2 regions of the Thioclava sp. F36-6 genome follow, and region 2 is predicted to be linked to the other one. Evidence: riboswitches for the same ligand, from Rfam matches in the RefSeq annotation. Region 2 holds a riboswitch; the other holds the start of a gene.
What was found. Region 2 has a riboswitch for thiamine pyrophosphate ahead of thiB (thiamine ABC transporter substrate binding subunit). Riboswitches for the same ligand answer to the same signal wherever they lie in the genome.

Region 1: linked by a shared signal. The riboswitch ahead of thiM (hydroxyethylthiazole kinase) and the one ahead of thiB (thiamine ABC transporter substrate binding subunit) in region 2 are both predicted to bind thiamine pyrophosphate.

What each region holds. Positions count from the first base shown of each region.
Region 1 is NZ_MPZX01000001.1:1,444,178-1,459,217, forward strand. Features, by position in the region: gene BMI88_RS06660 (ATP-binding protein) at 1-635, shown strand, start outside; gene queE (7-carboxy-7-deazaguanine synthase QueE) at 683-1,393, opposite strand; gene queD (6-carboxytetrahydropterin synthase QueD) at 1,390-1,743, opposite strand; gene queC (7-cyano-7-deazaguanine synthase QueC) at 1,743-2,444, opposite strand; TPP riboswitch at 2,640-2,734, shown strand; gene thiM (hydroxyethylthiazole kinase) at 2,797-3,585, shown strand; gene thiE (thiamine phosphate synthase) at 3,582-4,193, shown strand; gene thiD (bifunctional hydroxymethylpyrimidine kinase/phosphomethylpyrimidine kinase) at 4,190-4,993, shown strand; gene tenA (thiaminase II) at 4,990-5,661, shown strand; gene BMI88_RS19855 (SIP domain-containing protein) at 5,739-5,966, opposite strand; gene rlmF (23S rRNA (adenine(1618)-N(6))-methyltransferase RlmF) at 5,998-6,903, opposite strand; gene BMI88_RS06710 (lysophospholipid acyltransferase family protein) at 7,122-7,811, opposite strand; gene BMI88_RS06715 (DUF982 domain-containing protein) at 7,912-8,181, opposite strand; gene BMI88_RS06720 (ANTAR domain-containing protein) at 9,823-10,407, shown strand; gene BMI88_RS06725 (ABC transporter substrate-binding protein) at 10,404-11,582, shown strand; gene BMI88_RS06730 (CmpA/NrtA family ABC transporter substrate-binding protein) at 11,866-13,227, shown strand; gene BMI88_RS06735 (ABC transporter permease) at 13,305-14,390, shown strand; gene BMI88_RS06740 (nitrate ABC transporter ATP-binding protein) at 14,396-15,040, shown strand, end outside.
Region 2 is NZ_MPZX01000002.1:329,858-344,897, forward strand. Features, by position in the region: gene petB (cytochrome b) at 1-602, shown strand, start outside; gene BMI88_RS08650 (cytochrome c1) at 692-1,429, shown strand; gene BMI88_RS08655 (antibiotic biosynthesis monooxygenase) at 1,507-1,854, shown strand; gene BMI88_RS08660 (NYN domain-containing protein) at 1,946-2,731, shown strand; gene BMI88_RS08665 (TetR/AcrR family transcriptional regulator) at 2,732-3,352, opposite strand; gene aroC (chorismate synthase) at 3,578-4,678, opposite strand; gene BMI88_RS08675 (DUF2794 domain-containing protein) at 4,798-5,145, opposite strand; gene BMI88_RS08680 (I78 family peptidase inhibitor) at 5,432-5,650, opposite strand; gene BMI88_RS08685 (I78 family peptidase inhibitor) at 5,740-6,108, opposite strand; gene BMI88_RS08690 (S-(hydroxymethyl)glutathione dehydrogenase/class III alcohol dehydrogenase) at 6,182-7,312, shown strand; gene BMI88_RS08695 (ATP-binding cassette domain-containing protein) at 7,446-8,141, opposite strand; gene BMI88_RS08700 (thiamine/thiamine pyrophosphate ABC transporter permease ThiP) at 8,125-9,687, opposite strand; gene thiB (thiamine ABC transporter substrate binding subunit) at 9,663-10,655, opposite strand; TPP riboswitch at 10,692-10,796, opposite strand; gene BMI88_RS08710 (DUF4139 domain-containing protein) at 10,971-12,575, shown strand; gene BMI88_RS08715 (hypothetical protein) at 12,605-13,297, opposite strand; gene BMI88_RS08720 (carbonic anhydrase) at 13,436-14,086, opposite strand; gene BMI88_RS08725 (hypothetical protein) at 14,278-14,622, shown strand; gene BMI88_RS08730 (leucyl aminopeptidase family protein) at 14,710-15,040, shown strand, end outside.

The sequences.
Region 1 (15,040 bases), on a different contig from region 2:
CCGTGCACGACACCGGAACGGGAATGACTTCGGAGGAAATTTCGAAAGCCTTCGATCCCTATTTCACGACGAAGCCCAGCGAGAAGGGCACCGGCCTCGGGCTTTCGATGGTCTACGGGTTCGCGCGCCAAAGCGGCGGATGCGCGACGATCGACTCCGAACTGGGCAAGGGGACGACCGTGAACATTTTCCTCCCGCGCTCGCTCGAGACGGTCGCGCGCGCCGAGGTGGACCTGCCTTTAAGCGAGGAGCCCGCCACAGGGGGCGGACACACGATCCTCGTTGTCGACGATGAGGCAATCGTGCGTTTCGTCGTCGTGGAGGCGTTGGAAGAGGCGGGCTTCACGGTCTACCAGGCGGCCCATGCAGCGGCCGGGCTTCAGGTGCTACAGGACCAGCCCGAGGTGACGCTTCTCCTGACGGATATCGGCTTGCCGGGCGGCATGACGGGCCGGGAACTCGCAGCCCGGGCGCGAGAGGCGCGAGAAGATCTCAGAGTGATGTTCATGACCGGATATGACGAGGAAGCGGCAACGGCCACGACGCTTACGGATACTGAAGTTCTGTTGAAGCCATTCGATTTCGACGAAATGGTGCGTCGCGTCACGAGTTTCGCGAACCGCACCGCTGCGTGACGCGGGTCGCGCCCGAGTGATGTTCGGGGCGTCCGACCCTAGGCGGATCAAACGCCGCGCTTGTTGCCCCAGATCAGAACATGCAGCTGCGGCAGAATACGGGGCGCGAACCAGTTGTCCGCCATAGCGGTGTCCGTCAGCCAGCCAAGCCGGTCGGCCAGACCCTGCGGATCGACCGGAACCTCCGGGTCGACCTCGGGATTGCCCGGCTGAAGATAGAGCGGCAGATCCGGGTGGCGGGCATGGACAGACTTGGCCCAGTCGTAATCCGCGCGGTCGAAGATCACGATCTTCATCACGGTGCTGCGGGCCGAGCGTCCGGCTGCCACGCAATCGGCAAAGGCGTCCCAATCGACCTGCTCTCCGCTCGAAGGCGGCTTCGGCGACAGCACCAGCGTATCCAGATCGCCGAACCAAGGCCGCGCGACAGACCCCTGCGTCTCGCAGGCGAAGCGGTAGCCAGCGGCTCGCCCGAGCGCGATCAGCGGTCCGAAATCCTGGATGGCCGGGTTTCCGCCGCTGAGCGAGATCGTCAGTGGCCGGTCGCCCGACAGGCGGCGCAGCTCTGCCCAGACTTCCTCGGAACTCATCGGTGCCCATGTGTGGCGATAGGCGCTGTCCACCGCGTGGAGGCTGTCGCACCACGAACAGCGGTAATCGCAGCCGCCCGCGCGCACGAAAAGCGTGGGCTCGCCGATCAGCGCGCCTTCGCCCTGAATGGTCGGGCCGAAAATCTCGGCGATGCGCAGCGTCGTCATGGACGGTATTCCACCCAGGTCTTGGGCGTCTCGCTGACCAGCGCCGCGCTGGTCTCGGGCCAGCGCGCCTTGCACCAATCGTAGAAATGCTTGGCCATGTTCTCGGCGGTCGAGGGCACGTCCATCACGTCGTTCAGGTGCCGGTGATCGAAGGTGTCGTCGATATAGGTCTTGAGCGGTTTCAGATCGTGATAGTCGCGCACGAACCCGTTCTCATCGAGCGTCGCGGCGGCCAGTTCGACGACCACGATGTAATTATGCCCGTGCAGCCGTGCGCATTGATGATCTTCGGGCAGATGCGAGAGTTGGTGCGAGGCGGAGAAGTGGAATTCCTTGCGGATGCGGAACATCAGCGGGCCTCCTTCTCGGCGACGGCCTTGGCCCAGAAATCGGGATCGGCATAGACGGTCGGGTCTTCGACACCCGCAAGATGGAACGCCTCGCGCCGCTCGACGCAGGTGCCGCAGCGCCCGCAATGCACATCGCCACCTTTGTAGCACGACCACGTCTCGGCGAACGGCGTGCCTTGTTTCGCGCCCTCGGCCACGATGTCGGCCTTGGAGCGATGCACGAAAGGCGTCTCCAGTCGCACATCGGCATATCCGTCGAGCGCCATACGCTGCATCGCATCGAAGGCCTCGGTGAAGGCAGGACGGCAATCGGGATAGATGAAGTGATCACCCCCATGCACCGCGGTCGCCACCGCTTCGTCGCCATTTGCGGCGGCCACACCGAAGCCGATGGCGAGCATGATCGCGTTGCGGTTCGGCACGACGGTGATGCGCATCGTCTCTTCGGCGTAATGCCCGTCGGGCACGTCGATATCGTCGGTCAGCGCCGATCCGGTCAGCGCGGCCCCGATGGGGTGCATGTCGATGAGATGATGCGGCACGCCAAGACGGCGCGCGGCGGCGGCGGCGTAATCAAGCTCCTTGCGGTGCCGTTGGCCGTAGTCGAAGGAGACGAGCCGCGTGAGATTACCCTCAGCGGCGACGATATGGGCGAGCGATACGGAATCGAGTCCGCCCGAGCAGATGACGAGAGTCTTCATATTTGAACCCTTGTTTTGATGACCGGGTAGGCTGCGACCGGTTGAGCGGGCCTCTAAAGGATGGGGCAGGGCTCTGCAAGGGCGGCGCGCCGGATAGATCGCCAAGATCGCGCGATCGGACAGACGCGAACCATCGAGGCCCCCGCTTGTCGTCACACCGCTTGACGGACGGCTCCGACGGTGTCACCTCTTTGGGCGAAGCGACAGGGGCGCTCGGGAAACCGGGCTGAGACGAACCCTTAGAACCTGAACCGGATAATGCCGGCGGAGGGAGGCGCGTGAGACGGTCAGGCGCAGTCCCGCCTTTTGCCCCCTCGCACTCCTCTCGCTGCCCGCAGCCAAGGAGAGTGCGATGGAAGACCCCGGAAAATATCTCACGTCGATGCGGCAGACTGCGCCGCTCGTTCATAACATCACCAACTATGTCGCGATGAATGTGATGGCGAATGTGCTGCTCGCATCCGGCGCTTCGCCCGCGATGGTTCATGCGCGCGAGGAGGTGGCCGAGTTCGCCGGTCTCGCGCAGGCGCTGAGTATCAATATCGGCACGGTGTCGCCGCCATGGGCGGAGGCGATGGAGGCGGCCGCCACGGCCGCCAGCGCCAAGGATATTCCGTGGGTGCTGGATCCTGTCGCGGTCGGCGCGACGGATTATCGGCGCGCGTTGGGGACGCGGCTGGTGGAACTGCGTCCGACGGTGATCCGCGGCAACGCGTCGGAGATCCTTGCGCTTGCGGGCGAGGCCGGCGCGGGGAAAGGGGCGGATGCCACCGAGAGTGTCGAGACGGCTGAAGGCGCCGCGCGCGCCTTGGCGCGCCATAGCGGGGCGGTGGTCGCGGTGACCGGCGCGGTCGATTTCGTGACCGATGGGGAGCGCGCCGCGCGGGTTGCGAATGGCCATGCGATGATGCCGCGCGTCACCGCTTTGGGCTGTTCGCTAACTGGTGTGGTGGCGGCGTATCTGGCGGGCCAGCCCCGGTTCGAGGCGGTGATCGCGGCCCTCGCTTATTTCGGGCTTGCGGGAGAGCGCGCAGGCGCGACCGCCCAAGGCCCGGGCAGCTTTCAGGTCGCCTTCCTCGATGCGCTCCATGACATAGACGCCGAGGCGCTGAGCGCCGGTGCGCGGATCGAACCCGCATGATCCCGCCCATCTGTTTCGTCACCGACCCGGACGCCCCGCAGCCCGTGATCGCGCAGGCTATCGCTGCGGCTGAGGGCGGCGCGGGCTGGGTGCAGCTGCGCGACAAGACGCTCCCCGATGCGGAGTTCGCAGCACTCGCCCGAACGCTGATCGCGGCGCTCGCCCCCTATGACGTCCCGCTGATCGTGAATGACCGGGTCGCCGTGGCCATCGAGATCGGCGCCGCTGGCCTCCATATCGGCCAAAGCGATGGCGATCCCGCCGCGATCCGCCGCAGGATCGGGCCCGACACGATCCTTGGCCTCTCGATAGAGACCGAGGCACAGATCGCCGTTGTGCCCGCGGGCGTGGACTATCTCGGTGTCGGCCCGATCCACGCGACCGGCTCGAAGCCCGACCACGCCGCCCCGATCGGCCATGCGGGCTTTGCCGCGATCGTCGCACGCACGGACCTTCCCTGTGTCGCGATCGGCGGGATCACCGCCACCGATGCACCCGCAATCCGCGCGGCGGGCGGTGCCGGTCTTGCCGTGATTTCCGCCATCTCGCGCGCGCCTGACATGGCGCGCGCCACCCGAACCCTGCGCAACGCATGGAGCGACATATGATCCCCAATATCCTCACCATTGCAGGCTCCGACCCATCGGGCGGGGCGGGCATTCAGGCCGACATCAAAGCCATTTCCGCCAATGGCGGCTACGCGATGAGCGTGATCACGGCTCTGACCGCTCAGAATACGCGCGGCGTGCAGGCGGTCAGCCTGTGCGACACCGGCCTGATCGCGGCGCAGATGGCCTCGCTGCGCGATGACATTCGGATCGACGCGATCAAGATCGGGATGCTGGGCGATGCCGCGATCATCGAGACCGTGGCCGAGGGGCTGACCGGGCTCGAGTGTCCGGTAGTGCTCGACCCAGTGATGGTCGCGAAAGCCGGCGATCGGCTACTGGCAGAGGCGGCGGTGACCGCGCTGCGCGCTCTCCTGCCGCGCGCCGATCTGATCACGCCGAACTTGCCCGAGGCCGCTGATCTCTTGGGCTGCGCCGAGGCGACGACGCTTGAGGAGATGCGCGATCAGGCCCATGCGCTGCGCGCGCTCGGGCCGCGTGCGGTGCTGCTGAAGGGCGGGCATCTGAGGGGCGAACAAAGCCCGGACCTGCTGGTCACCGAGCAAGAGGAACTCCGCCTCGACGCACCGCGCATTGCGACGCGCAACACCCACGGCACGGGCTGCACCCTGTCCTCGGCGCTGGCGACTTGGCTGGGTGCGGGGCTTTCGCTTCCGGACGCGACACGCCGCGCGAAGGCTTATCTGAGCGCCGCGATTGCAGGGGCAGACAGGCTGTCCGTCGGGGCGGGCCACGGACCGGTGCACCATTTCCACGCTTTTCAGGAGGACAGCCAATGAGCTTCACCCAAGACCTCGCGCAGGCGACCGCGCTGCTGCGGCGCCAGATTCATGACATGCCCTTCAATCGCGAATTGGCGGAGGGGCGCCTCGATCCGGAAACGTTCCAAGGCTACATCATTCAGGACGCGCATTACCTCGAAGGCTTCGCCCGTGCGCTCGCGCTCGCCGCCGCGAAAGCCCCCGATGCACCGACCGTCGCGCAGCTCTCAGGTTCGGCGGCCGGCGCGATCGCGGTCGAGCGGGAATTGCACGCGCATTACATGGGGCTGTTCGGCGTCTCGGCCGACGATTTCGCGAAGATCGAGCCCTCTGCCGCCTGCGATCACTACGTGTCCTTCCTCATGCGCAGTGCCACGACAGGTGATTTCCCCGAGGCGGTGGCGGCCCTGTTGCCCTGCTTCTGGATTTATCGCGATATCGGCCGGGAAATTGCGCAGGTCAGCGGGGCTGAGAACCCCTATGCCGCCTGGATCGCGACCTATTCGGGCGAGGCCTTCGATCAGAGCGTGGAACGGATGCTGGACCTGACCGACAGGCTGGGCGCGAAGGCCGATGAGGCCGCTCGCCAGCGGATGCACCGCGCCTTCGCCCGCAGCTGCTGGCATGAGTGGCGGTTCTGGGACAGCGCGTACCACCGCGAGAGCTGGCGGCGGCCTGCGGCTTGAGTATCGCGCGCACCTGACGCTCTCGGTGGGCCCGGTTTCGGGCCCGCGGCGGAATTCCCCGCGCGGCCCTGCGCCTCTCACAGGTCCTTGGCCGAGCCGTCGGCCTGTCCGGCGATCCAGTATCCTGCCGCCTTCAGCCATTCCTTCGGATGACCGCGGGCGGTCAGGTCGTCGCGCAGGGCGCGGGCGACGCTGGCTTCGGCCGCGATCCAGACAAATGTTCGCGGCATTCGCGCGATGCGCCGAGAGCGCGACGTGATCCGAAGTCCTTTCGAATGCGCCCGTCGCTCTTGAGCAGGCGCCACCCCTTGCGTCCTGTCGACGAACCCGGTCCCCCTATAGGGATCGCTGTGCTTCGGGGTAATAGGTCCAGGCTATGAACCGGCTTGTCTTCTGCCCCTGCGCCATTTCGACGACCCTGGACTCGGCAACCCTCGCTTTGCGCAGCAGTCTGGAAATTGGCTGCAGGTTGTCTTTCTTCGACACCAGAGAGGTAAACCACAGGCATTGATCGGCGAAACCTGTGCTTTGCTCGATCATTCTGGCGATGAAGCCGATCTCGCCACCGGGGCACCAGAGTTCGGCGTTCTGGCCGCCGAAGTTGAGTTTCTTCGAGTTGCCTTTCCCCAAATTCCGCCACTTGCGCTGGGTGCCTTTGTCCGCCTGCTCAATGGACGCATGAAACGGCGGATTGCACAGGGTGACATGGAAGATGTCGTCGGGACCGATCACGCCGTCGAAGATGTCCTCCGGATCGGACTGGCGTCTGAGCTCGATGTTCAGACCGTTGCAGTCGCAAATCTCCGCCGCCGAATTGATCGACACCGGATCGATATCGACGCCGGTGAACTCCCAGCCATATTCATGCTGTCCGGTCAGCGGGTAGACGAGGCTGGCGCCGGTCCCGATGTCCAGCGCCTTGATCTCGGGGCCGTGCGGGATCTCATGATCGTTACACTCGGCCAGAAGATCCGCGAGATAGTGAATGTAATCGACACGGCCGGGGATCGGAGGGCACAGATAAGTGGTCGGAATATCCCAGAAATCGATGTCGTAATGCGTCCGCAAGAGTGCCCGGTTGAGCATGCGGACCGCGTCCACGTCCGCAAAATCGATCGTCATCCGACCGCGCGGGTTTCTTGTGGTAAATGCCTCCAGCTCCGGGGTTTGCACGATCAGGCGCTCAAAGTCGTACCCCGCCCGGTGTTGATTGCGCGGGTGCAACATCGGTTTGGTGGCCATGGAAAAACCTTCATGCATAGCGGTGGGGGCCGCGCGTCCAACAGGATTTCGATCCTAGAACTTCATCGCCGCGTGAGAAATGCCTGATCGGCCTGCGTGTCGCCGATATCAATATGTTCGGGATGTGTCGCGGTCGGAAATTCGAAGCTCGATAGGGACGGGGCCAGCGGGGCCGCACCACAAGAGGCGAGGGCGGCCCACTGCCAAAAGGGCGCCACCTATTTTGCGTTGTCGCTCAGAGCAGTGCAGGAGGGCAGGCGGTCTTTCTCGACATTGAGAAGTTCTTCGACCTGCGCGCTCACCTCGGCGCCCGGAAGCCCGGGCGGGATCGCCGGGAAATAGGCGACGGTGATCGTGCCACCGGTCTTCACGTCCCTGCGCCAGACATGGCCCGCGTTATGCGCGACCGGTACAATCGGCAGGCCGAGCTTGCGATAAAGCGCGATCAGGCCCGGCTGGAATTCGCAGCGATCGGTCACGCCGACCCGCGTGCCTTCGGGGAAGATCAGGATCGAGCGGCCTTTGGCAGCCTCTTCGCGCGCCTGGGTGATCATCCCGGCGAGGGCACGCCCGCCGCCGCTGCGGTCGATCAGGATCATCGGCGAATGTTCGAGGAACCAGCCGAAAATCGGGATGCGCCGCAATTCGCGTTTCGCGATGATGCAGACATCGGGCACGAGCTGGTTGAAGGCCAGCGTCTCCCATGTGGATTGGTGGTTGCAGACATAGATGCAGGGGCTGTCGAGATGCTTGTTCTCGAGCCCTTGCTCGCGCACGCGCAATCGCAGGATCCCGCGTGCGAGCGCGAAGACCCCGCCGGTCCAGACCCGCACGGCGGCGCGCACGAGCCGGGGGCGCCGCGCCAGCGCGAGGATCGGGATCATCGGCGCTTGCAGTGCCGTCCACACTCCGAAGGCCCCGTCAAAGAGTTTCGAGCGTAGACCTTCGAACCTCGGGACCGAGCCGGCCCGTCCGCGTCGCGCGCGAGACGCCGTATGTGCTGTATGATCAGGCTGCAATCGGGTGATCCATCGTTTCGAATGGTGAAAAGCCGGCGGTGGTCGCGGCCCCGAGGAATGCGCTGCGCGCGTCGCCCACGGTGCCCAGACATTCCATGGCCGCTTCGACGCGGTCAATTGCACAGATCTGTGCGGTATCAGTGACCGGCCATTTCTCGCGCAGCCAGTAATGCACCTGTTCGATGGTGCTGAAGGTTTTGACGTCGCCGTCCGGCGACACGACGAGGGAGATGGGTTTGCCCCAGTAAATTTCGATCAAGGTTCGTATCTTTCTAAGCGGTCGTGACGGCTCCGATTTGAACGGTCGCGCGATCACGGAGGCATAGTGCGGACTAAGCCGTTTCTATGCGGTGAATTAGGTCTGCGCGCGAGGGCGCGCCGGTTTGGTATCCCGAGCGGATCGCGAGGCGTCAGCGTCAATGCGCGCGGATCACGGTCCGGCCCCTCTGACATGCGAAGCTCTCGTGGAGGTCGCGAGGGGCAGAAATTGCGGTATCGACCAAGTTCATCCCGGTAGCAGGGCTGAATGGGTTGGTCTGCTCGAACGGCGTCACGGCACCATGGGCCGATGGGAAGCTCCTTTTCCTTACTGCCGCCTTTGAAAAGCTGCGGCCCGACAAAGCTCAAGATCGTCGCTGAGCCGGGAGGAACAGGGTCCGAGAATTAAGATATGCGAGTGCAGACATAAGGGATTTGCGCCCAAATTACGAGGAAATTGCGTTTCGGCACCGGAATTTTCGCGCAACGGCTTGATTGTACGAGATATAAATTGCGCGCTCGGAAAGACGTGGCCGTGCGTGCCGTTCGCTCGCTGCTGATTTCCTTTGCAAAAGGGGCCGCGGTCACTTAGGTATACCGGACTACGCTCGTCTCATCTGTAATTTCTCTTCTCTGCCGGCTCCGGTCTTCCTACTGAAATGACTGAGCTTGGCTGATCTATTCTGCAGACGGGATATCTTCGTCCACATCTCGGCCCTTGCGCGCGCAGGTCTCTCTCTGCGCGAAGACAGACAGGCCGTTACCTGAGAATTCGGAACCGGACGCGACGGTCGTGAGACCGCCTGCAATCTGGCACCAGCTGATGCGGTTCCGTCGCCGGTCTTCAGACCGGATTTCGCGACCAGAGCGGGACTATGCCCCGCAAACACGACTTCGACGGCGTCTTCCGTGATCTGCCCCCGAAAGCCCCGACGGCTCGGGACCGGACGGACGCCGCATCGCGCCTCATCCTTGGAGGCACCGCCGAGACACGAGCGAAACTGACCGAAATTTCGGTCATCCAGAGGAATTCCGCGAGTATCCCTCGCGGGTAAAATGGAGGGCCGAACATGGCTATCGAAAAACTGCCCAAGGGTAAGACGCCCCAGACGAATGACATCGCGAACAACAAGGGCCATGCCGCCCTCGCCTGGCCTCAATTCTTCCGGACTCTGTCCGAAGAGAGAGCTGCGAACGGGGAAAGCACAGCGTCGCGCAGCGCCCAGAAATAGGTCTTCGCGAAGATCAGGACCGGAATTCCCGGCATGAAGGCTGAGCGATGTGAGGTTCCACGCGAACCGGCCGATGCTCGCCACACGACGTGCCGGGACGTGGAGCGGCAGGGGGAAACTCCTGCCGCTTCGCTTTTTTGCAAGGCGGGTCAGTCGGAGCCCTTTGTGGGAGGTCGCCTAGGAGCGTCCTGATAGCGACGGCCCGACTTCGAAGGCCATCGGGCCGCGCGGGGGCACATGTTATTGGAGTGGCCGGCATTCGCCACGGACCGCACAAAATTCAGGCATGAAGCTCAAAAGCTGACCGCCAATCCGTCAGCCGTGAATTGGAGCTTGTCCAATATATGTCCGCGCTTCGCATGTTTGGCTGCCGGCTCTATGCCGGTCGTAACGGAAAACGAATGTGATCGATGCCCGAAGCCCTATCCATCATCGTGATTGAAACCGACCCGGAGCGCGCGGGGCTCATCGAGGACAGTCTGCGCGAAGCGGGCTCCTTTGAGATCACCGTGATCCCGGAGACGACCGGTCTCGCGCGGCGGATTTCCGAGATGAACCCGGATATCGTTCTGGTCGATATGGCGAGCCCCTCGCGGGACATGCTCGAAGAGCTGACGCTGGCTTCGGGGCCGTTGGAGCGTCCGGTGGCGATGTTCGTCGATCGTTCGGATGACGGGGCGACGAAGGCCGCGATCGATGCGGGCGTCTCCGCCTATGTGGTCGACGGGCTGCGCGCGGATCGCATCAAGCCGATCATGGATGCCGCGATTGCGCGCTTCAACATGGTGCAGCGGATGCGCACCGAGCTGGAGACAACCCGGCGCGCGCTCGAAGAGCGCAAGGTGATCGATCGCGCGAAGGGTCTGTTGATGAAGGCGCGCGGGATCGACGAGGACGCGGCCTACGCGCTGCTTCGCAGGACGGCGATGGATCAGGGCAGGCGGGTCGCGGATGTCGCCCATGCGCTGGTGACGGCCGCGGGGCTCCTGTCATGAGCGGTGTGCCGATTTCGGTCGGATATATCCCGCTCGTCGATGCGGCGCCGCTGATCATTGCGCGCGAGATCGGTTTCGCCGAGGAAGAGGGGCTCGCGCTGACACTCAATGCCGCGCCGAGCTGGTCGACCTTGCGCGATCAACTGATGTTGGGGCGGCTCGAGGCGGCGCATATGCTGTTTCCGATGCCGATTGCCGCCGCATTGGGTCTGGGCGGGTTCAACACGCGCATCGATATCCTGCAGATCCTGTCGCATAACGGCAATTCGATCGGCGTGTCGCGTGCGCTGGCCGATCGAATGCGGGCGCAGGGCTACGGGTTCGATTTCGCGGATGCGCGCGCGGCGGGCGAGGCTCTGATCGCGGGCGCGTCGGGCCGTCTGCGCATCGGCGTGCCGTTCCCGTTCTCGATGCACGCGGAGCTTCTGTATCACTGGTTGGGTGCAATCGGGTTGAGCGCGCCGCAGGATCTCGACGTTCACACCGTCCCGCCGCCTTTGATGGCGGAGGCCTTGGCGGCGGACGAGATCGATGTGTTCTGCGTGGGGGCGCCCTGGGGCTCTATCGCGGTGGAGAACCGGGTCGGTGAAATGCTGCTGCCCGGCACGGCGATCCGCGCCAACGCGCCGGAGAAGGTTTTGGCCGTGCGCCACGACTGGGCAGAAGCCGAGCCGGGGCTGACGCGGCGGTTGATGCGGGCGGTGTGGCAGGCTGGGCGATGGCTTGGACATGAGCGCAACCTTCTGACGGCGGCTGAGCTGCTTGCTCGGCGCGACTATCTCGACCTGCCGCCGGAACTGATAGAACGGACGTTGACCGGCAATCTCGTGATCTCGCCACGGGGCGAGATGCGGAACGTGCCGGGCTACATGAGCTTCCAGACCGGCGCGGCGGGCTACCCCTGGGCCTCGCAGGGTGCCCTCGTGGCTGCAAGGCTCGCCACAAGACTGGGGCTGTCGCGCGAGGAGGCGATGGCCTCGGCGCGTGCGATCTGCCGGACCGATCTCTACACCCGCAATCTCGCCGATCTGGGGGCGGATCTGCCCGAGGCGCGCGACAAGATCGAAGGCGCGCTGACCGCTCCGGGTGCCATTCCGGCCGTTCAGGGCCAGGTGATTCTGCCGAGCGATGCGTTCTTCGATGGCTGGATTTTTGATCCTTTCGCGAATTCATGACGGTTTCGTGAGCATTTTCTAAGCGCGCTGCAGAAAATCGTCTCTTCGCAGGCGCAGCATGAAACCCAATTGTTGACGCTGCGGGTGCAAAGGTCGTTTTCTGGTCCTATCGAAGCAAGGGCGTTTCGATTTCCAACATATTCCGCCTCGCATCGCTGTGAGGCTCCGAACAAAGCCGTTCGACCCTGATCGCCGATCTTCCTCCTCCCTTGGAAGTGGCGCGCTCGGGTCGGGCGGCTTTTTCGTTTTTGACGCACATGACGATGCAACAGGGACCGTAACGATGAAAAAGCTTCTGGCAGCCATTGCCACCACCACCTGCCTTGTCAGCCCCGCGCTGGCGGAAATGCTCGATGTCGAGAAGGACGAGCTGAAATTCGGCTTCATCAAGCTCACCGATATGGCGCCGCTCGCGGTGGCCTATGAGAAGGGCTATTTCGAGGATGAGGGCCTCTTCGTCACGCTCGAGCCGCAGGCGAACTGGAAGGTTCTGCTCGACCGCGTGATCGACGGCGAACTGGACGGGGCACATATGCTGGCCGGTCAGCCGCTGGCCGCGACCATCGGCTTCGGCACTAAGGCGCATGTCATCACACCCTTCTCGATGGACCTGAACGGCAACGGCATCACCGTGTCGAACGAGGTCTGGGACGAGATGAAGAAGAACATCCCCGTAGGCGATGACGGCAAGCCGGTGCACCCGATTTCGGCCTCGGCGCTCAAGCCGGTCGTCGAGAGCTACCGCGCCGAGGGCAAGCCCTTCAATATGGGCATGGTGTTCCCGGTCTCGACCCATAATTACGAGTTGCGCTACTGGCTGGCCGCGGGCGGTCTGGAGCCGGGCTACTATTCGCCCGATGACGTGTCGGGCCAGATCGGCGCCGATGTGCTGCTGTCCGTGACGCCCCCGCCGCAGATGCCCGCGACCCTCGAGGCCGGCACCATCTACGGCTATTGCGTGGGCGAGCCGTGGAACCAGCAGGCCGTGTTCAAAGGCATCGGCGTGCCGGTGATCACCGATTACGAGATCTGGAAGAACAACCCCGAGAAGGTCTTCGGCATCACCGCCGAATTCGCCGAGGAAAACCCGAACACCACGCTCGCGCTGACCAAGGCGCTGATCCGTGCGGCGATGTGGCTCGATGAGAACGACAACGCCAACCGCCCCGAGGCGGTCGAGATTCTGGCGCGCTCGGAATATGTGGGTGCGGATGCCGAGGTGATCGCGAACTCGATGACCGGCACGTTTGAGTATGAGAAGGGCGACAAGCGCGACGTTCCCGACTTCAACGTCTTCTTCCGCTACTACGCGACCTATCCCTACTACTCGGATGCGGTCTGGTATCTCAGCCAGATGCGCCGCTGGGGCCAGATCCCCGAGAGCCAGAGCGACGACTGGTATGACGAGGTCGCAAAGTCCGTCTACAAGCCCGAGATCTACCTGCAGGCCGCCCAGATGCTGGTCGATGAAGGTATCGCGGACAAGGCGGATTTCCCTTGGGATACCGATGGGTATCGTGAGCCCACCTCCGACATCATCGACGGTGTCGAGTATGACGGCCGCACTCCCAACGCGTATATCGACAGCCTGCCGATCGGTCTGAAATCGGGCCAGAAAGTCGTCGGCAACAAGGTCGAAGGGTAACTCCCCTGACTTGCGGGCGGGGCCGCCGAGGTCTCGCCCGTCCTTTCCTCTCTACATTCCCCCAAGGACGCCAAGCCATGACCGCCATCGATCCTGACGCCCTGACTGCACAGCAGGCCCGCGAGGCCCGCCGCGAACGTCTCTTCACCCGCATCAACAAGGCCGATGGCTGGTTCAAGGTGCTCGGCCTGAGCTGGGTCACGCCGGTTCTTCGCGCTGCGGCCGGCGATAATCCCAAGGCCCAGATGAAAGAGATCTGGCAGCTTCTCGGCGTGCCGGTGGTGGCGATCATCGCCTTCCTCGCCGTCTGGGCGGTTCTGGCCCCGAAAGTGGAAACCTCGCTCGGCGTCATCCCCGGCCCGGCGCAGGTCTGGGAGCAGGCGGAGGTTCTCTATGCCGACCACCTGCGCGAGCGCGAGAAGGCCGCCGCCTTCTACGAGCGTCAGGACGTCCGCAACGACAAGCTGGTGGCGGCAGGCAAGGCCGACCGGGTGAAATACCGCGACTATACCGGGGCGCCGACCTATTTCGATCAGATCTGGACCTCGATCAAGACGGTGTTCTTCGGCTTCGCGCTCGGCACGATCGTCGCGGTGCCGCTGGGCATCATGGCGGGCCTGTCGAAAACCGCGAATGCCGCGATGAACCCGCTGATCCAGATCTTCAAGCCGGTCTCGCCGCTCGCGTGGCTGCCGATCGTGACGATGATCGTCTCGGCTGTCTACACGACGAGCGACGGGATGTTCTCCAAGTCCTTCCTCGTCTCGGCGATCACGGTGACGCTGTGCTCGCTCTGGCCGACGATCATCAACACGGCCCTTGGCGTGGCGTCGATCGACAAGGACCTCGTGAACGTCTCGAAAGTGCTGAAGATGGGCACCTGGACCAAGATCACCAAGCTGGTGCTGCCCTCGGCGCTGCCGCTGATCTTCACCGGTCTGCGCCTGTCGCTCGGCGTGGGCTGGATGGTGCTGATCGCGGCGGAAATGCTCGCGCAGAACCCGGGCTTGGGCAAATTCGTCTGGGACGAATTCCAGAACGGCTCCTCGGAAAGCCTCGCGCGGATCATGGTGGCCGTGTTCACCATCGGCATCATCGGCTTCATCCTCGATCGCCTCATGTTCGCGATCCAGTCGATGTTCACCTTCTCGAATAACCGGTGACCCTCATGAGCATTCTTGAATTCAAATCCGTCTCGAAAAGCTTTGGCGAAGGCTCCGCGCGCAGCGACGTGCTCAACGGCATCGACCTGAGCGTGAAAGAGGGCGAGTTCCTCGTGCTCTTGGGCTTCTCCGGCACCGGCAAGACCACCCTGATCAACCTGATGGCGGGGCTTGAGATGCCCTCCAAGGGCGAGGTCCTGTTCAAGGGCGCGCCGGTCACCGGCCCCGGTCCGGAGCGCGGCGTGATCTTCCAGAACTACTCGCTGATGCCGTGGCTGACGGTGGATCAGAACGTGGCTCTCGCGGTTGAGACGATCTTCCCGGGCCTGTCGAAGAAAGAGCGTCAGGAGAAGGTCGACCACTACGTGAAGATGGTGGGCCTCAGCCACGCCGCGAGCCGCCGTCCGGCGGAGCTGTCGGGAGGCATGCGCCAGCGGGTCAACGTGGCCCGCGCGCTCGCGATGAACCCCGAAGTGCTGCTGCTCGACGAGCCGCTCTCGGCGCTCGATGCGCTGACGCGGGGCAACCTCGCCGACGAGATCGAGCATATCTGGGAGCAGGACAAGAAGACCTGCGTACTGATCACCAATGACGTGGACGAGGCGATCGTTCTGGCCGACCGGATCATCGCGCTGAACCCTGACGGCACC
Region 2 (15,040 bases):
AGGACACCCTGCCCTTCTGGCCCTATTTCGTGATCAAGGACCTCTTCGCGCTCGCCGTGATCCTGCTGGTCTTCGCTGCGGTCGTGGGCTTCATGCCGAACTATCTCGGCCACCCCGACAACTACATCGAGGCGAACCCGCTGGCGACGCCTGCACACATCGTGCCCGAATGGTACTTCTTGCCGTTCTACGCGATCCTGCGTGCCTTCACCTCGGACGTCTGGGCCGTGATGTTCGTCAACTGGATCACCTTCGGCATCGTCGACGCGAAGTTCTTCGGCGTGCTCGCGATGTTCGGCGCGATCCTCGTGATGGCGCTGGCCCCGTGGCTCGACACCTCGAAAGTGCGCTCGGGCGCCTACCGCCCGATGTTCAAATGGTGGTTCTGGCTGCTGGCGATCGACTTCATGGTGCTGATGTGGGTGGGCGCGATGCCGACCGACGGGATCTATCCTTACATCTCGCTGATCGGCGCGACCTACTGGTTCGTCTATTTCCTCGTGATCCTGCCGCTGCTGGGTCTGATCGAGAAGCCGCAGCCGCTGCCGGCGACGATCGAGGAAGACTTCAACCACCACTACGACATCAAATCGGCTGAATGAGTAAGGAAGAGGGACACCAAATGAAACATCTTCTGATCTCTGCCCTGTCGGCGCTGGTGATCGGGGCAAGCGCCCTGGCCTCCCCGGCGATGGCGGCCGAAAGCGGCGAAAGCCATGTCGAGGATATCGACTTCTCCTTCGAGGGCCCCTTCGGGACCTTCGACCAACAGCAGCTGCGTCGCGGCTTCCAGGTCTACCGGGAGGTCTGCTCGGCCTGCCACGGCCTGCGCTATGTCGCCTTCCGCACGCTCGCTGATCAGGGCGGCCCGATGATGGACCCGGCCTGGGTGCGCGCCTATGCTGCCGAGTTCACCGTGATGGACAAGGAAACCGGCGAAGAGCGCCCCGGCAAGGAGACCGACCACTTCCCGTTCATCTCCGGCATGGGCATGGGTCCGGATCTGTCGCTGATGGCGAAAGCGCGTGCAGGCTTCCACGGCCCCTACGGCCTCGGCATCAACCAGTTCTTCCGCGGCATCGGTGGCCCCGAGTATATCTACTCGGTCCTGACCGGTTACACCGGCGAAGAGAAGGAAGAGGCAGGCTCGTATTTCTACGGCAACCACACCTTCCCGGGTGGTTGGATCGCCATGCCTCCGCCGCTCTCGGAAGACCTCATCGAATATGAGGACGGCACGCCCGCCACCGTCGAACAGATGGCTCAGGACGTTGCTGCCTACCTGATGTGGACGGCCGAGCCGAAGCTGGAATCGCGCAAGCGCTGGGGCTTCGTCGCGGTGCTGATGCTGGCGGTGCTGAGCACGCTCCTGTACCTGACCAACAAGAAGCTCTGGGCGCCGCATAAGGGCAAGAAGTTCGACCTGTAAGCCCGGGCTCGACCTGCTAGACTGATGAACGCCCCCTCGCCCGCGAGGGGGCGTTTTCCGTTCTCTGGAGATGCCCGATGTCCACCCCGCCCCCCGGATTCGCGCCCCTGCCCGACCCGCCCTATTACGCGGTGATCTTCGCCTCTCTGCCCGGGGCGAGCGATCAGGGCTATGGCGCGATGGCCGAACAGATGGCCGCGCTCGCCGCAGAGCAGCCCGGATATATCGGGATGGAGAGCGCACGCGATGGAACAGGCTTCGGCCTGACCGTCAGCTACTGGGCCGACGAGGCCGCGCTGATCGCGTGGAAGGCGGTGGCGAAGCACCAACTCGCGCGGCAACTCGGCAAGGATCGCTGGTATCGCCATTACGCGCTGCGCGTCGCCAAGGTCGAACGCCAGTATGACGGGCCGGAGGGCCGCTGAAATTCTCCCTCCGCTGACGCCGCGCAATGCGCCCGCGCTCTTGGATGTCGCGGGCAAGCGGGCTATCTGGGAAGGGACAACAGGAGTAACAATGCCCGACATTTCCGAGCTGCCCCATATCAGCCCCGCCTCCCGCGCCCCGCGCCTGTGCGTGCTGATTGACGCCGATAACGTCCCCGCCGGATATGCCGAAGCGATCTTCGAAGAGATCGCCTCGCTGGGCGAAGCCTCGGTGCGCCGCATCTACGGCGACTGGTCGGCGCAGCGCCTCGCGGGCTGGGCCAAACGCGTGGCCGAACTGGGCCTCGTCGCGGATCAGCAATTCGCCAACACCAAAGGCAAGAACGCCTCCGATATCGGCCTCGTCATCGCGGCGATGGACTTCCTGCATTCGGACCTGTTCGACGGCTTCGTACTGGTCTCCTCGGACAGCGATTTCACCCGCCTCGCCGCCCGCATCCGCGAGCAAGGGCTGGACGTCTATGGCATCGGCGAACAGAAGACGCCCGAGGCCTTCCGCAAGGCCTGCAAACGCTTCATCTATGTCGAGAACCTCGGCAATGGCGATAGCACCGCCGACACCACCGCCAAGCCGACTTCGGACAAGACCAGCAGCACCAGCGCCCCGAAATCCTCGGGCGGCAAGCAGGAACCCAAAGCCGCGATCCCGATCATCGTCAACGCGATGAAAGCGATCGGTCTGGAAGAGGAATGGTATTCGCTGGGCCAGCTCGGCCAGTTCATCACGCAGGCCAACCCGGATTTCGACACCCGCACCTATGGCAGCGCGAAGCTCTCGGACCTGCTGATCAAGACGGGACGCTTCCAGTTGCAGCGCGGCGAGGGCAATCAGTGGATGGTGCGCGATCTGGCCTGATCAGGCCTTCGCCCCGTAGCGTGCGAGGAACATCGCGACCGCGCCCCGGATCACGCGCTCTTTCTGCTCGCCGGTGAAGCTGTCGCAAATCCCGAACAGGAGCTTCGGGTGCAGTTCCGACTTGCACAGCTCGATGAAGAGGTAGGCGGCAAGGTCGATATCGTCGATCACCAGCTCGCCCCGATCGGCAGCACAGCGCAGATAGTCCATCAGCAGCTCATGCACCAGCTCCGGCCCGGCCGCGTAAAAGGCGCGGCCCAGTTCGGGAAATCGTTCGGATTCGGCGACGCAGAGCCGGTAGAGCCCCTGGTTCAGCTTGCAGCTCATCGAGTCGACGATCTGCGCGGCTGCAAGCGACAGCACCACCTCGGGGGCTGCGCCGAAATCGATCGTGGCGACCGCGCTGTCGGTCTGCTCTTTCAGTTGCGAGCGCACGACCTCGACGAACATCAGCCGCTTGTCGGGGAAATAGCTGTAAAGCGTGGCTTTCGACACGCCCGCTTCCTTGGCGATGTCGTCGACCGAGGCCCCGTCGAACCCGTCACGCAGAAAGATCGTCCGCGCCCCTTCGAGCACCTGATCGAACTTGCGCCCGCGATTGATCTGATCTGCCTGTGACATCTGCCCTCCGGTCCCGGGAAACCGACCCGGGCCCGCAGAATAAACCGGGCGGTTCACATCCCGCAAGGTCGCACACGTGACGTCATGGCGCTCTGCACCGGCGCCCGGCAGACCGCTGCCTGTCGTCGGCTTGGCGAAAATGTCCCGGGGGGCTCCGAAGGAGCGGGGGCAGCGCCCCCTCTCTCCTCGCAAATGCCGCCCTCCAGCGACGGGGACAGCGCCCCCTCAGCCGATCGTGCCGCGGACACCGCCGGTCTGCGCCCGATCCATCAGGAACTGATCAAGGATCACACAGGCCATCATCGCCTCGGCCACCGGCACCGCGCGGATGCCGACACAGGGGTCATGACGGCCCTTGGTGATCACCTCAACCTCTTCGCCCGCGACATTGACCGAGCGGCGCGGCGTCAGGATCGACGAGGTCGGCTTCACCGCAAACCGCACCGTGATCGGCTGGCCCGTGGTGATCCCGCCAAGGATGCCGCCTGCGTGGTTCGACAGATATTCGACGCCGTCGGGCCCCATCACCATCTCGTCGGCATTGTCGACGCCGGTCAGGGCTGCCGAGGCCATACCTTCGCCGATCTCGACGCCTTTCACAGCGTTGATCGACATCATCGCGGCGGCCAGCTCGGCATCCATCTTGGCGTAGATCGGCGCGCCCAGACCTGCCGGGCAGCCCTCGGCCACCACCTCAATCGCGGCGCCCACCGAGTTCTGGCCCTTGCGGATCGCGGCGAGGTAATCGGCCCATTCATCCGCTGCCTCGGCATCGGGCAGGAAGAACGGGTTTTGCAGGATCGCGTCCCGGTCGAACTTCGCGCGGTCCAGATGTTTCGCGCCCATCTGCACCATGTAGCCATAGATCTGCAGATCGGGGATCAATTGGCGCAGCGCGGCCTGCGCGACACCCCCTGCGGCCACACGCGCCGCCGTCTCGCGCGCGCTGGAACGCCCGCCGCCGCGATAATCGCGGACACCGTATTTCTGGTGATAGGTGATATCGGCATGACCGGGGCGGAACTGCCGCGCGATCTCGCCGTAATCCTTCGAGCGCTGATCGGTATTCTCGATCATCAGCTGGATCGTCGTGCCGGTCGTCTTGCCCTCGAACACACCCGACAGGATGCGCACCCCATCGGGCTCCTTGCGCTGGGTCGTCTCTTTCGACTGGCCCGGACGGCGACGGTCGAGGAATTGCTGGATGAACGCCTCGTCGATCTCAATGCCGGGCGGGCAGCCATCCACCGTCGCGCCAAGCGCGGGCCCGTGGCTTTCGCCCCAGGTGGTGACGCGGAACTGATGACCGAAAGTGTTGAACGACATGGGACGCGCGCCTCGCAGGTTTCCTTCGGCGCTGGCTTAGCAAGTCAGGGGCTGCGAGGCAACGCGCATGGCATTGGGCGCGGCAGCTTAGAAAGACCTTGGTTGCGCGCGGGACGCGCTCACTCCACCGCGCGGATCAGCTTGCGCTCGAGCACGCGCAGCACCTGACGCAGATCGTGGCCGCGCCGCAGCACCTGCCCCTGCTGCCCGATCACCGCATATTGCCCCTGTTTCGAGCGCAGCGCGGGCCGTTTCTCGATCCGGTAGATCGGCACTTCGGCGGCGCGGCGAAAGATCGAGAAAACCGCGACATCGCGCAGGAAACTCATCCCGTAATCGCGCCACTCCCCAGCCGCGACCGCGCGCCCGTAAAGCGACAGGATCACGCCAAGCTCGGAGCGATCGAACGCGATCTGCTCCGGCACGCCGGAAGGGTTCGGATGGGGGGAAGGCGTTTGAACCGTCATTTACAAAGGGTACATCGCGCGTGGCGCAAATCAAGCCCACCCGCGCTAAGGTTGCATGCGCCTTTGCCGCGCCGGAATAAGACCGCGAAAATGCCTGATTTCCTGCGCCTTCCTGCCGGGTTTCCACGCCACCTTCAAATCAGCGGAAAACGCTAAAAGCCCGACGGTGCGGTAAACAGCCCCCACCCAGTTCGCATCGTCGGGCGCTTTTCCCTCCTGCAGAAAAGCCTCGTGTCCTGGTCAGACACGGGGCTTTTCCTTTTCCCGATCCGCAGCACTCTCTGCCCTAGTAGCAGCGCACCGCCGCGATCGTGCCGCTCTCGTCGATCTCGAAATTCACCCGATCCGGGGCGTAATCCATCGTCACCGCATCGCCCGGATGAATGATGCGGTGGGGCCGCGCGAGGGTAAGCCCCGCCAGCACCGATTCAGGCCGCCCTTCCAGCGCCGCAAGTCCGGGCGGCGGACAGGCGCCCGCCGCGGGCGGACCCGAACGGGGTGGCATGCGGTGCGGCTGGCAGGCCGCGATCCCGAAGACTGCGACCCCAAATGTGACAATCAGACCGATCCGCGCCCTGCTCCGTTCCATCAGGCTCACCCGCAATCGATGTTGTAGACATTCCCGCGCGAGTCGAGCCGGAACACGACGCGCTGCGGATTGTAGACCTGATCCTCGACGCCGCGCCATTCCACGATGCGATAGGGTTTGGTGATCCCCAGCGTCTGGATCTGCGCCGCCGGTTGACCCAGGACCGAGGTGTAGTTCACCGCGCCGCAAGTGTCGGGCTCACGCTCCTGCAAGCCGCCCTTGGTGAGGGTGACAGGCGGAGTGACATAGGGCGCGGGCGCTTCGGCCTGAGGCGCGGGAGAGGCGCTATCCGTGGGGGTCTCGCTCATCGGACCCGCGGGATCGCAGGCCGCAAGCGCCAGCATCGAACCCATGACGAAAAATCGTTTCAACATGTCGCACCCTTCATTGCATTGGCCGCGCCGATAACGCAGGCTATTGCGGAATTTATACAAGGAGTATGCGCCCATGAGAACCCGTGCCGCAGTCGCGCTCGAGGCGGGAAAACCGCTCGAAATCATGGAAGTGGAGCTGGACGGCCCGAAAGCGGGCGAAGTGCTCGTCGAGATCAAGGCCACCGGCATCTGCCACACCGACGAATTCACCCGCTCGGGCGCTGACCCCGAGGGCATCTTCCCGACCATCCTCGGCCATGAAGGCGCGGGTGTCGTGCTGGAAGTCGGCGAAGGCGTCACCACGCTGAAGCCGGGCGATCACGTGATCCCGCTCTACACCCCGGAATGCCGCGAATGCCCGTCCTGCCTCTCGGGCAAGACGAACCTCTGCACCGCGATCCGCAACACCCAAGGTCAGGGCCTGATGCCCGACGGCACCACGCGCTTCAAGATGCTCGATGGCACGCCGATCTATCACTACATGGGCTGCTCGACCTTCGCGAACCACACGGTGATGCCCGAGATCGCGCTCGCCAAGGTCCGCGACGACGCGCCGTTCGAGAAGATCTGCTATATCGGCTGCGGCGTCACCACCGGCATCGGCGCGGTGATCAACACCGCGGGCGTCGAGATCGGCTCCACTGCAGCGGTCTTCGGCCTCGGCGGCATCGGTCTGAACGTGATTCAGGGCCTGCGCATGGCGGGTGCCGACATGATCATCGGCGTGGACCTGAATGACGGCAAAGAGGAAATGGCGCGCAAGTTCGGCATGACCCATTTCGTGAACCCCTCGAAATCGGACGTTCCGGTGGTGCAGCAGATCGTCAACCTGACCAAGACCGAGCGCGACCAGATCGGCGGCGTGGACTATTCCTTCGACGCCACGGGCAATGTGCAGGTGATGCGCGACGCGCTGGAATGCTCGCATCGTGGCTGGGGCGTGTCGGTCATCATCGGCGTCGCACCCGCGGGAGCCGAGATCGGCACCCGCCCGTTCCAGCTCGTCACGGGCCGGACGTGGAAAGGCACCGCATTCGGCGGCGCCAAGGGTCGGACCGATGTGCCGAAATTCGTCGAGTGGTACATGAACGACAAGATCGAGATCGACTCGATGATCACCCACACGATGCCGCTCGAAGACATCAACAAGGCCTTCGACCTGATGCATGCGGGCGAGTCGATCCGCTCGGTCGTGATCTACTAAACCCAAGGCCGGGGGCGCTGCCCCCGGACCCCCGGGATATTTGGACCAAGGCGAAGATAAGAGAGCGATCTCCCCTTCGCTATTGGTCAAATATCCCCGGGTGAATTCGCGCCAGCGAAGAGGGGCAGCGCCCCTAACTCCCCAGATAGTCCCGCAGCGCAGGCGGCGGATCGTCGAGAAGCGGTCCGGTCTCTTGCGGCGCATGGGCGCGACCCTCGGCCACCAGAACCGTCTGCGGACAAAGCGCACGCGCATCCTCGGGATCGTGACTGACCATCAGCACCGTCGTGCCCTGTTCGCGGGCTATCTCGGCCACCAAAGCCAGCATCTCGGATTTCAGCGCGGGCCCCAGCGCCGCGAAAGGCTCGTCCAGCAGCAGGATCGGGCGGCCGCGAAGCAGCGTCCGCGCGAGCCCCGCCCGGCTGTGCTGCCCGCCCGACAGCGCACCGGGCTTGCGTTTCTCCATCCCTTCGAGCCCGACGCGGGCCAGCGCCGTCTCGATCCGGGCGCGGTCGGTGGCGTCGATCTTGCCTTTCGGGTTCAGGCCGAGCGCGAGATTGGTCTCGAGCCGCAGATGCGGGAAGAGGTTCTGATCCTGAAACAGGATCGAGAGCGGGCGTTCCCCCGGCGGCGTCGCGGTGATGTCCTCGCCCTGCCAGAGGATGCGGCCACTCGCGGGCGACAAGAACCCGGCGATGGCCGCGAGCAGCGTCGACTTGCCCGCCCCGGACGGGCCGATCAGTGCGACGCGCGCACCGACCGGGATCGAAAGATCAGCATCGAGGCGGAAATCGCCCTGTGTGAGGGTCAGTCTATCGAGGGTCAGCATAATGCCCCGCGCGGTCGAGCGCCCAGAAAAGCGCGAAGGTGAGGATCAGGAGCAGGCTCGCAGCGCCCGCTGCCTGATCCATGCGATAAGAGCCCATGAGCTGGAAAAGCGCCAGCGGCAGGGTGCGGGTCTGTCCGTCCGAGAACAGCGTGATGACGCCCAGATCGCCCATCGAGAAGGCCGCGGCCAGCCCCGCCGAGAAGCCCAGCGGCCGGGCAAGACGCGGAACCGTCAGCAGGCGCAGCCGGGCGAAGCCGCGCAGCCCGAGCGAGGCGGCGAGCCGGTCGTAATCAGCCTGAAGCGTGCGGATCTCGGGCATCAGGATGCGGGTCGCAAAAGGCACCGACAGCGCGGCATTGGTCAGCAGCACCATCGGCAGGGCGAGGTCCGTGGGGTTCACGAAAGGCCGCGCGATCAGGAAAGCGCCGGTCCCCATCACGAGGCTCGACGCGGTCATCGGCAACATCGCCGCGATCTCCGCCCAGCGTTGCCGCGTGGCCACCAGCGCGAGCGGCAGGGCGATGGCAAGAGTGATCACGGTCGAGGCCAGCGCGATCACCAGCGAGGTCAGCGTGGCGGGCCAGACCATCTCGGGCAACTCAACCAGTGCAGGCAGCCCACGGGCAAAGACCGCCCCGATGGGGAGCAGCAGGAAGACGGCTGCCAGAAGGATCGCGAGCGTATCGAAGGCCACGCGATCCGCCCCGCCGGACAACTGCGGAATCGGTGTGGCGCGGCGGTCATGCCCCGCGCCGAAGCTCGACGGCAGGGTCGCGCGCGCGGCGATCAGCAGAGCTGCGACCGAGATCGCGACCTGCACCAGCGCAAGGCTCGCCGCGCGTCCCATGTCAAAATCGAAGCGGAAGGCTTGATAGATCGCCAGCTCCACCGTGGTCGCGCGCGGCCCGCCGCCCAAGGTAAGCGCCACTGCAAAGGAGGTCAGGCAAACGAGGAAGATCGCGAGGAACGCGCCGGGCAGAACGCTGCGCAGCATCGGGCGTTCGAGGTGGCGGGTGACCTCGGCCGGGCCGAAGCCCAGCGTGGCCGCAAGGCGGAACCGCTCGGCCGGGATCGCCTCCCAGCCGTGCAGGATCATCCGCGTGGCCAGCGGCAGGTTGAAGAAGACATGGGCGATGATCACGCCCTGCGCCCCATAGATCGAGATCGGATCGATGCCGAAGGGCGCCAGTGCCGCATTGACCAGCCCGCGCCGTCCGAAGACCGCGATCAGCCCGAAGACCGCGACGATCACCGGCAGGATGAAGGGCGCCCCGAGGAGCGAGATCAGCAGCCCCCGCCCCGCAAAGCGGCGCCGGTGCAGCGCGCGGGCCACCGGGATCGCCAGCGCGCAGGAGATCAGCGCCGAGGCCGCAGCCTGCCAGAGCGTGAAGCGGATCGCGGCGAGGTCGGTCTCGCGCAACCCCGTCAGCCCGCCCGCGCGGAGCGTCACCGCAGCCAATGTCCCAAGGACGAGCGCGGCCAAAGCCGCACCCGCCAGCATCGCCCAGAGGGGCGCGCGTTTTATCTGGAGAAGGCGCGTTGCCATTCGTCCAGCGCCGGACCGCGCAGTTTCTCGGCCTCGGTCTCACCCAGATAAAGCGTCTTGTCGGGCATCGGCAGGTTCTGGAACACCTCCGGCAGTTGATCCTTCGGCAGTTTCGCCGGGAAAGACCAGTTCGCCGTCGCGATCATGCCCTGAAAATCGGGGCTGAGCACGTAATCGAGGAATTTCTGCGCCAGCTCTGGATGTTTCGAGGTCTTGAGCTGCGCGACCAGTTCGGGAGTGAAGTAATGCCCCTCGGGGAAGATCGCGGCGACCTTGCTGTCATCCTCCTCGGCCATGATGTGATAGGCGGGCGAGGTGACGTAGCTGAGCACCATATCCGCCTCACCATCGGTGAACATCCCGTAGGCCTCCGACCAGCCCGGCGTCACGGTCAGCACCTTGGGCGCGATCTTCGTCCAGGCCTCTTCGGCCTTGTCGCCGTAGATGTCCTTCACCCACAAGAGCAGCGACAGACCCGCAACCGAACTGCGCGGATCTTCGATGACGATCTTGTAGGCATCGTCGGGCGCATTCAGCAGGTCCTGGAAGCTCGCGGGTGGGTTTTTCAGCTTGGTCTTGTCATAGACGAAGGCCAGCTCCGACCAGTCGAAGGGCAGGAAGACCGGATCGTCCCATTTGACCGGCATGGTCAGATCGGAGGTGTCTTCGTTATGCGGCGCGAACAGGCCGGTGGCGCGCGCCTTCGCGGTCACGTCGGTGTTCAGGCCGATCGCGATATCGGCAGAGGTCTTGTCGCCTTCGAGCAGGATCCGCGGCAGCACATCGCCCGCCACGAATTTCAGATCGCAATCGCAAGTCGCCTCGAACCCCTTCTCGATCGCAGGGCCGGGGCCCCATTCGCTCGTGAAATAATCGGGCGCATAGACGGTGAGTACGGGCTTGTCCTCGGCCGCCGCCATCGTGGCGATCAGGCTCAGGGCTCCCGCAAGCATCAGGTGGGTTTTCATGCCTCACTCCTTGGGCTTGCCGGGCGGAGTGGGGCCGGGAGATCCGGCTACCTTCCCTCCGCCGGTCTTAACCGGTTCAGGTTCAACGGGTTCGCGTGGATCGCATCTCAGCCGGATCGTCCGGCACCCCGAGGTAGGGCGCAACCTAAGCGCGCGCGGCTGCGGACGCAAGGGCAAGCAGGCACAGCGTCCCTGCCCCGCGCCCCGGACGCTCTGGCGAGTTCCCGCCAGTAGCGACCCGCGCCGGATTTCAATGGCTTGCAACTGCGCGCGGCGCGACGCAGGCTCGATCTGGAACGGATTTGGGAGGAACCGATGCGCATTACCCTCACGGCGGCCCTGCTGGCCGCGACCGCCCTGCCCGCCTTGGCCGACACGATCGAGGCACCGGGCAAGATCACGGCCGTGACGCTCTTTCCGCAAGGCGCGCAGGTGGTGCGGCAGGTCAAGCTGGACACCCCCGAGGGCAGCCATGACCTACTGGTGCCGGGCTTTCCCGAGGGCACCGACATCTCGACGCTGCGCGTGTCGGGCGACGGTGTGCAGATCGGCGCGGTGAGCCTGCTCTCCGGGCGCGCGCCTGCGATCAGCGGGCAGGACAGCGCCGCAGTGAAATCTGCGCGCGATCGGTTGGCCTCGGCGCAAGAGGCGCTTGCGGAACAGGAAGACGCGGTGGCCGTGATCCGCGCGAAGGCGCAGGCCGCGCGCGACCAGATCACCTATCTCAAGAACACCGACTCGCAGGTAACCGCGCCTGAACAGCTGCGCGCGCTGGCGCAGATGGTAGAGGATCAGATCCTCTCCGCCACCGAACGCGCGATTGCCGCCGAGGCGGAAGCCCGCCGCGCCGAAGCCGCGCTCGACCCCGCGAAGGAGGCGGTGAAGCAGGCACAGGCTGCGCTCGATGCGCTGCTGAACCCGGCAGAGGATCACGACGTGCTGAGCGCCAAAGTGCAGGGCTCGGGCACGCTGACGATCACTTCTTACGTCCAGAACGCGGGCTGGCAGCCCTCCTACGATCTGCGGCTCGACCGCGACAAGAGCGCGGTGGACATGGAGCGGTTCGTCTCGGTCCATCAGGCCACCGGCGAGGATTGGCGTGGCGTAGATCTGACGCTCTCGACGGCACGTCCCGGCGGGCGGGCGGAGCCCGGCGAGGTCTATCCGCGCCTCGCCCGGATCGGTGATCCCGATGCGCCGCCCACGCCGGTCCCGATGAAGCGTTCCCTCGCCGCGTCCGATGGCGCTGCCTCCGCCCCGATGATGGAGGCCGCGATCAGCGACCGCGCCGATCTGCAGATGCAAGGCGAGACGGTGACCTATCATTACCCGAGCGCGGTGGACCTGCGCGACGGGGTGGACGATCTGCGCCTAAGCCTCGATTCCAAGACCCTGCCGATGGATGTCTTCGCCGAGGCCGCGCCGCTGACCGACCCGCAGGCCTATCGCGTGGCCGAGGGCAAGAACGCGACCGGCGAGATCCTGTTGCCCGGTCCCGCGAACCTCTATGCCGATGGCGCGCTGGTCGGCCAGTCGCATCTGCCGATGGTCGCGGCGGGCGACGATCTGATGCTTGGCTTCGGGCCGATCGAAGGCATCCGCGTGGACCGCCGGATGCCCGACACGATGGAGGGCGACAGCGGCTTCATCTCGAAATCCAATGAGCGCCGCGAGGTGGTCGAGATCGAGGTGAAGAACCTCACCGACAAGGGCTGGCCGATGCGGGTGATCGACCGGGTGCCCTATTCCGAACAGGAAGACCTGAAGATCACGACCAAGGCGACCCCGCCTGCAAGCGAGACCGACTACGACCACCGCCGTGGCGTGCTCGCATGGCGCTTCGATCTGGGCGCGGGCGAGACCAAGACGATCCGCACCGAGACCACGCTCAGCTGGCCCACCGATCAGGTGCTCCGCTAAGGCAAGGCTGCGCGAACAGCCCCGCGCGTTCAGGCTGCGCTTCGCGGGGAGGCTGCAGCCCGCAGTTTCGCGAGCAGCGCTGGCGACAGGCGCAGGAACCCGCGTGCGGGAGGTTCGGCCTTCGCCGCCTCGGGGGGCTGCGCCTCTGCGCCGCCAGTCTTCTCGGTCGCCTCGGGCGTCTTCTCGTCCGGCGCGGCTTGCGGTCCCACTGCCTGCGCGGCCTGCGCTGCCGCATATTCGGCGGCGACCGCCCGTGCCGACGCGCCCTGCCCTGCCGTCGCACCGACGATCTTGGTGCGCCCGCCATCATCGCCCGGAAACGGCGCGCCGAAGCGTAGCACCAACTCCGTCAGGCTCGGCCCGATCTCGTCGAGAAGCATCAGGAAGCGGTTGGTGGGCCATGCATGCAGCCCCAAGGCCCCGCCGCCTGCAAGCCGCAGAACGAAGCCTTCCCCCCGCAGTCGATGTTGCAGATCGAACCAGTCGCGCGCCTGATCCAGCGCCTCCTGCACCGCGTGCATCTCCGGCAGCGGCGCTTTCGCACCGGATGCTTCGAGCACTGCCTCCTCCGCCAATCCGTCCTGCAGCACGCGCCGGATCAGCTCTGCCGGGGGCAGACCGAACGCACGCGCTTCCGCCGCGATGCGGTCGATCAAATCGAGCGGCAGGCGCAGAGAGACAAGGCGATGCCGAGAATGGGAGCGGGATGCAGATTGTGACATGGCGGGTCGAAGCTCGTTCGCATTGGCGGGGTCCCCCCAGCCTCGCGCATCAAGCTTAACAGCCCGTGAACACCAGTCGGATTTCCGCCGCAGCGGAGCCGTCGGCCCCGCGCGGGGGCCAACGGAAAATGCAGAGCCTCAGAACGTCTCGAACCGATCCGTGTCGGCGTCATACTGTTCGAGAACGCCTTCGCCGATGTCGTGGCGCAGCCCGTGCAGCGTCATCCGGTCGGCATCGAGCGCCTCGCGCACGAAGGGGAAGGTCATCAGGTTCTCGAGGCTGACTTTCACAGCCTCACGCTCGAGCGCCAGCACCTGCTGATCCTCGGGCAGCTCGGTCACACGCTCGTAGCCGGGGCGCAGCAGGTTCAGCCAGGTGCCGACGAAGGAGCTTTTCTCCTCCAGCTCCGGCGCATGGCCCGAACACATCGCATGGCAGCCCGCGACACCGCCGCAATTGGAGTGGCCCAGCACGATCAGATGCGCGACCTTCAGGCTGGTCACCGCATATTCGACCGCAGCCGAGGTGCCGTGGTGATCGCCATCGGGCGTGAATTCCGGCACGAGGTTCGCGATGTTGCGGTGGATGAAGAACTCACCCTGATCCGCGCCGAACATTGAGGTCACATGCACGCGGCTATCGCAGCAGGCGATGATCATCGAACGCGGGCGCTGCCCTTCGGAGGCGAGGCGGCGATACCAGGCGCGGTTCTCGTCATAGGCGGTGGCGTGCCATCCTTGATAACGGCTCACAAGGTAGCTGGGCAGCGGTTTCACATGCTCTCTCATCGATCCCTCGTCTGGTGTCTGGCGTCTTATCGCTGCGTCAAATAGCGCGTTGCGCGCCGGGTTTCGAGAAGATTTTCCGTATCGCTCAACGAAATCTTGAGACCTCTCGATCACGTTACCGCCCGGGCGATGGTGAAATCAAAGGGGGTGTCGGGGTGACACAGGTGTCTCGCTTGCGCTGCAAGGAAAAGATGTCGTTGGATACGGCGCGGCTGGTGGTGCTCTATGCGGAGTTGGGACAGGACGGGGCGGAGCGGGTGATCTGCGCCACGGTCGAAGATCTCGCCTTCCATCTCAGCGCGTTGGAAGAGGCCACGAAATCGGGCCAATGCGGCAAGCTACGCCGCGCGATCGTCGAAGTGATGGAGCTTGCCGAACAGGTCGGGCTGGTGTCGATGGTCAGCACGGCGCGCGACCTTCTGGACTGCATCTCGGGCGGCGATGCGGTGGCGCAGGCGGCGGTGATGGCGCGGCTGGGCCGGATCGCGGAACGCTCGCTCACCGAGGTCTGGGATATCGGCAACCTGTCTTCCTGAGGCGTGAGCGATCAGCCCTTGCGGGCAGGCACGGCGGCGCTAGGCTCTGGGACGAAAGCAACCACCAGAGCCAAGGAGCCGCCCCCCATGAGCGCAGACAAGACCCCCGATGTCCCCGCCGAGTTTTCCTTTCTCGCCCCGCGCCCCGCGATGCGCTTCGCCGAGGCCGACGCGCCCGCGCGCGCGCTGATCGCCGTCGCACCCGAGGGGTTGGAGCAGGCTCTGGCCGATCTGCCCCCCGCGCAGCGCGCCTTCGTCGAAGCGACGGGCTTCAAGGCGAGCGCAGGTCAGGTCGCCCTGCTGCCCGGGCCGGATGGCGCGGAGGCGGCGCTGCTGGGCCTCGGGACTGATGCGGCACGGGCGCGCGAGCGGTTCTCTCTGACGCGGGCGGCGTCAAACCTGCCCGAAGGCGCATGGC